DNA from 2 places in the Shewanella psychrotolerans genome. Region 1 is predicted to be linked to the other one. Evidence: predicted binding sites of a transcription regulator. Region 1 holds the regulator's gene; the other holds the start of a gene.
What was found. Region 1 encodes sigma-54, which starts transcription at its own class of promoters, with help from an activator protein. Its sites were predicted from a motif close to GTTGGCACGNNNNTNGNNT; they were not measured.
Positions count from the first base shown of each region.

Region 2: K0I62_RS03235 (nitric-oxide reductase large subunit) is a predicted target of sigma-54. The motif match lies at 1,480-1,498, and genes of this name have one in related genera.

Region 1 covers NZ_CP080419.1:3,817,563-3,820,724, forward strand. The annotation lists gene lptA (lipopolysaccharide transport periplasmic protein LptA) at 1-62, shown strand, start outside; gene lptB (LPS export ABC transporter ATP-binding protein) at 59-790, shown strand; gene K0I62_RS16820 (RNA polymerase factor sigma-54) at 921-2,414, shown strand; gene hpf (ribosome hibernation promoting factor) at 2,445-2,732, shown strand; gene ptsN (PTS IIA-like nitrogen regulatory protein PtsN) at 2,735-3,162, shown strand, end outside.
Region 2 covers NZ_CP080419.1:721,448-724,609, forward strand. The annotation lists gene K0I62_RS03235 (nitric-oxide reductase large subunit) at 1-1,432, opposite strand, end outside; gene K0I62_RS03240 (LpxL/LpxP family Kdo(2)-lipid IV(A) lauroyl/palmitoleoyl acyltransferase) at 1,702-2,628, opposite strand; gene hldE (bifunctional D-glycero-beta-D-manno-heptose-7-phosphate kinase/D-glycero-beta-D-manno-heptose 1-phosphate adenylyltransferase HldE) at 2,732-3,162, shown strand, end outside.

The DNA of each region.
Region 1 (3,162 bases):
ATTACCAAGAAACCCCGAAAACTCCCGCTGAAGAGCAACCTAAGCAGCAGGAAAAGCAATGACAGATATGACATTAAAAGCGGTTAATTTAGCTAAAAGCTATAAAAGTCGCGCAGTTGTTCAAGATGTAAGCTTAACCGTAAGAACAGGACAGATCGTGGGGCTACTCGGCCCCAACGGAGCAGGAAAAACGACCACGTTTTATATGGTTGTGGGTCTAGTTCAGAGCGATAAAGGACGTATCTTTATCGATGAAGACGACCTCACCTTAGACCCTATGCATCTGCGAGCTCGCAAAGGGATTGGCTACCTGCCACAAGAAGCGAGTATCTTTAGAAAGCTTTCGGTACACGACAACATAATGGCCGTACTGCAAACACGAAGAGAACTCAGCAACGATCAACGTGAAGAGCAGTTAGAACACCTGCTAGAAGAGTTTCACATCACCCATATTCGTGATAGCCAAGGCATGGCACTATCGGGAGGCGAGCGTCGCCGAGTAGAAATTGCCAGAGCGTTAGCCGCTAACCCTAAGTTTATTTTGCTCGATGAGCCCTTCGCTGGCGTCGATCCTATATCAGTTATCGACATTAAGAAAATTATCGAGCAGCTGAAAAATCGCGGCCTAGGTGTATTAATCACCGACCATAATGTGCGCGAAACTCTCGATGTTTGTGAGAAAGCATACATTGTGAGTCATGGCAATTTGATTGCCGAGGGAACTCCTGCTGAAATCTTAGACAACCAGCAAGTACGAGCGGTGTACTTAGGTGAACAATTCAAGCTATAGTTAATCTTATAAGCGATCGGCATAGGAGATCCCTCCTATGCCGTACATAATTAATATTTGCCTTTAACCAATTAAGGCTACCAATAAAGCTTTCTCATTTTATAATTAGAAACAAGGGAATAGCAGTACAATGAAAGCGTCACTTCAGCTCAAAATGGGTCAGCATTTAACCATGACACCCCAGTTACAACAAGCGATTCGTTTGTTGCAATTGTCGTCATTGGAACTGCAACAAGAGATCCAGCAGGCATTAGAATCTAACCCTCTTTTAGAGTTAGATGAGGAGCAAGAGGGCGCCGATAGCGACGCTCGAGAAGAGCGCAATGATAATAATGAAACCTACGAAGTCGATTACGATAATAAGCTGCAAGTTGACTCCAGCGAGGACAATTCTGGCTTAGAAACATCCGACGCGCTCACCCAAGATTCCATGCCTGATGAACTCCCCGTTGATACCACGTGGGATGAGGTATACACAGCCTCATCTAACTCCAGTTCAGGCGCGATGCGCGACGATGATATGCCTTTTCAAGGGGAAACGACTGAAGGCTTGTATGAACACCTCGAGTGGCAAAAAAATCTCACTCCCTTTTCAGATAACGATTTAGCCATCGCTACAGCCATTATAGATGCCATCGACGAACGCGGTTACCTCACGCAAACCTGCGACGATATTCTTGAAGCCATGGGCGATCCAGAAATCGAACTCGATGAGATCGAAGCGGTACTCAAACGCGTCCAGCATTTCGATCCTATTGGCGTTGCCGCCCGAGATCTCAGTGAATGCTTAACCATTCAATTAGCGCAGTACAGTGATGATACACCGCATATAGCTAATGCAAGAATGCTCATTAGTGAACATTTAGATCTTATCGCGGGTAGAGATTTTCGCCTATTGATGCGTAAAACTAAGCTAAAAGAAGACGATTTACGTGATGCGATCTCACTGATCCAGACGCTCAATCCGCGTCCTGGACTGGCAATCACCGCCAGCCGCGACGAGTATGTTATCCCAGATGTCACCGTGACGAAGAAAAAAGGTCGCTGGGTCGTAGAGCTTAATCCCGATAGTATGCCTAAAATTAATGTAAATCAGCATTATGCCGCTATGGCTCGCAGCACTAAGAGCCAGGCGGATGGACAGTTTATTAGGGGCCACCTACAAGAAGCGAAATGGTTCTTGAAAAGTTTGGAGAGCCGCAACGAAACCCTGTTAAAAGTCACCAACTGTATTGTTGATTTTCAGCAAGGCTTCTTTGAGTTTGGCGAAGAAGCGATGAAGCCGATGGTGCTAAACGACATTGCAGAAGCCGTTGAAATGCATGAATCGACTATCTCTCGAGTAACAACGCAAAAATATATGCACACCCCGAGAGGCATTTTTGAACTAAAATACTTTTTCTCTAGCCATGTGGGAACCGACGATGGTGGTGAGTGCTCTTCTACTGCAATACGGGCATTTATTAAAAAGCTCGTCGCAGCGGAAAACCAAAAGAAACCACTAAGTGACAGCAAAATGGCTCAACTTTTGGCGGAGCAAGGCATAAAAGTTGCGAGACGTACAATTGCTAAATATCGAGAGGCATTATTAATACCGCCATCGAACCAACGTAAAAGTTTGTAATCAACAACTGGAAACCGGAGGAGTGAATTTATGCAAATAAACCTTACAGGGCACCACATTGAGATAACCCAATCTCTACGGAACTATGTTGAAGAGAAATTCACAAAGCTTGAACGACATTTCGATCAGATCAATAATGTCCACGTTATATTAAATGTCGAAAAATTGATGCAAAAAGTTGAAGCCAAGTTACATCTCCGTGGTGGAGAAGTCTTCGCGACATCGGAACACGCGGATATGTACGCCGCGATAGACTCCCTGATCGATAAATTAGATCGTCAGGTTATTAAACACAAAGAGAAGCAAACTAAACATTAACGATGGAACTTAGTACCATCCTGCGGCCGGAGTGCACAACCTGCGCCACTCCGGGCAGTAAGAAAAAGGTACTGGAACTTATCAGCGACTTAGCCGCTGTCCAGTACCCCACCCTTTCCTCTCAAGAGATATTTGAAAGTCTTCTGGCGAGAGAAAAAATGGGCAGCACAGGTATAGGCAATGGTATTGCGATTCCTCATGGGCGACTAACCAACATAGATCAACCCGTCGCCGTACTGATAAAGTGTGCTGAACCAATCGCATTTGATGCCATTGATAATCAGCCAGTCGATATCTTATTTGCGTTACTCGTGCCCGCAGATCAATGCGAGCAACACCTTAGTACATTAGCCGCTATGGCTGAGAAGTTAAATGATAAAGCCATCATGAAACAGCTAAGGAAAACCCAAGATGAAGCAGAGCTATATCA
Region 2 (3,162 bases), 1.3 Mb from region 1:
CGGCAATGGCTAAGTTAGTGTGTTTTCCCATGAACAAGCCTGCACCATAGAATAGGCCAATGGCGACACAAGAGGCATACAGTACCCAAATTACAGGGCGCATTTCACCTTTAACTTTCAGGGCTGGACGAATCGCAGCAGTTACCAGCGCTAACCAAATGAGTAACCCTACAAGCAGCAATACCTGCCAGACGCGGCCGAGATCGATATATTCGTAACCTTGATGACCGAGTAAAAAGTTGGTGTCGAGATCGAAATATTGTTGAACGCCTATCCACTCTCCGGCCATAGACCCTAGGACGACGATCACTAAGGCGACCCAAAGAATATTTACACCAAGGCGTTGGAACTTGGGTTCATGTCCAGAGAGCGCTGGGGCAATATAAAGGCCTGTACCTAGCCAAGCGGTTGCTATCCAAAATACGGCTAATTGTGTATGCCAAGTACGAGTGACTGAGTAAGGCAGAATCTCAGAAAGGGGGATGCCATAGAAGTTTTGCCCCTCAACAGCATAATGCGCTGTGATACCACCTAAGAATATTTGCAGTAAAAATAGACCTATAGCCGTGACAAAGTATTTTCCTACCGCTTTTTGTGATGCCGTAGGCTTAGTTAAAAATAGTGGATCTTGGCTCGCTGGTTTAGGTAGATCTTCATGTTTGCCTGCAGCATGGTGCCAAACTAAAGCACCAATACCGGCGATAAGCGTAACAATGCTTAAAATAGACCAGACGATATTATCTGAGGTTGGTGTATTTCCAATCTGTGGATCGTAGGGCCAGTTGTTGGTGTAGGTGTAATTCTCACCCGCTCGTTCGGTGACGGCTGCCCATGATCCCCAAAATAGAAAAGCATTGAGTTTCTGGCGTCTCGCTAAATCAGGAACTGTGCCTTCTTTCATTGCATATTGCTCTCTTAGAACCGAGAGCTGAGGATCATCACCAAATAAAGCGATATAGTGCTCACCGACTTGGTTTATCGCAGCTATACGGGTGTCCGATAAGGAAATAGTGATAGTACCTTTAGCATCATCAACCACACTGTTCTGACGCATATCTTCGCGTAGTGCTTGCTCTAAGCCCGCTTGCACTTCAGAGTTGAGCTCTCTAAATGGCAGGTTGTAGCGGCTTTTAGCGGTGATATCTAACCAAGCTTGAGCTTCTTTGTGTAGCCAGTCTGCGGTCCAATCTGGCGCGACATATGAGCCATGTCCCCAGATAGATCCGAGTTGATGCCCCCCCATTGAACGCCAGACTAACTGCCCTTGCTCGATATCATCTTGAGTGTAAAGGACTTGACCCTGCTCACCGACAAATGCAGTTGGAATAGGGGGTTTTTCTCTATAGATCTCACTGCCGATGCTCAGCAACACAGTAAAAGAAGCGATTAGCACCAGTAGTAAAGCTATCGCTGTTAGCCGTTGTTTGCTCATAAAACCTCTCTGTACAAATTTAGTATGGGTATTGATGTGCTTGTATAGAGCAGGGTTTGTGCCAATTATCTAATTAGTTGTTTTATAATGATTTTGTTGCTTTTTGTTTATTCTTGACTGTCAATAGGACACTGTTTTTAATTGTCAAAATGACATTTGCGTGTCTATTTGACATTTGTATGAATGTCTAATTGATAGTGCTAGTGATGGCTTAGAAAGGGGGCATCAAAAAGCCAGTGCAATACTGGCTTTTGAATTAGAGGTAAGTGCTATTTATACAGTGATGGATCGTCTTTATTTGGGCGAGTCTTAAAGCGGCGATGTAACCACATATATTGGGCACGATTTCGTTCGATCATCGATTCGATGATCTTGTTGCCGCGAATCGCATCCTCGACCTCATTTTCCCCAGGAAAATCCTCTAGTGGCGGTTGGATCTCTATGGTGTAGCCCTGGTCATCAGGGTTGCGTACCACGATAAAAGGCATCACCTTGGCCTTGCCCAGCTTAGCTAGGGTGGTGGCACCCGTGATGGTCGCCGCATCTGGTACAGCGAAGAAGGGGATAAAGACGGCGCTGGAGCGACCAAAATCCTGATCGGCGGTATACCAGACCACATTGGGGCTTCTCAGGCTGCGCACCATCTGTCTGATATCTCGCTTATGTACTAACCCTTTGTTGGAGCGCAAACGTCCCTTGACCTGAAGGTATTCCATCAGTGGATTATTGTGGGGGCGGTAGACACCTACGCCAGGCTGAAATTGACCTAGGATACGAGCGCCCATCTCAAGTGGTAGACAGTGCACCGCAAATAAAATGACACCTTGGCCGCTGGCAATTGCCTGTTCTACATGTTGCTGGCCTTTAATTGTCATATGACGTTGCACTTTTTTATCAGACCACCACCATGCATTGGCGATATCGAAGATCGCTTTGCCTGTCTCTTCAAAATTGCGCGTTAACAGCTGTGCCTGCTCGGTAGCGGACATGTGAGGAAAACAGAGTTCGATATTGCGTTTAGCGATATTCACTCGACTGCCAGCTATGGTTTTTGCAAAGCGTCCTAACCATTTACCTAAGGACATCTGTATCGATAGCGGTAAAAGCTGAGTGAGCCGCATCACTCCGACACCAAACCAGATCAGCCAATATTTAGGGTGGAAAAATTGTGAGGAGAATTGTGCTTTATCGACCACGGACATCTCAGAGTTATTAATGAAAATTACCGCTTATTCTAACTCAAAAAATGCGTAAAATTAGGTATAATCATGGATTAATTTTAAAAAAGATAACCGCAATATGAAGATTTCTCTGCCAGCATTTGAAAAAGCCAAAGTTCTCGTAGTCGGTGACGTGATGTTAGATCGTTATTGGACAGGGGCTACTGGCCGTATATCGCCTGAAGCACCAGTGCCGGTGGTGCGGGTTAATCAGGTTGAGGATAGACCCGGTGGTGCGGCTAACGTCGCCTTGAATATTGCGGCTTTAGGTGGCCAAGTTCATTTAGCGGGTATTGTCGGTGAAGATGAAACCGCGGACGCATTAACTCAAGGAGTGAAAACTCTGGGGGTTGAGCCCAAATGGCACCGTGTGGCAGACAAACCGACGATCACTAAACTTAGGGTGATGTCACGAAATCAACAGTTATTGCGTTTAGATTTCGAGGAGCCTTATGCTGCTTCCCACAGCCAAGCGCTGCTAAAACAAGCCGAGTCAGAACTTGAAAATGT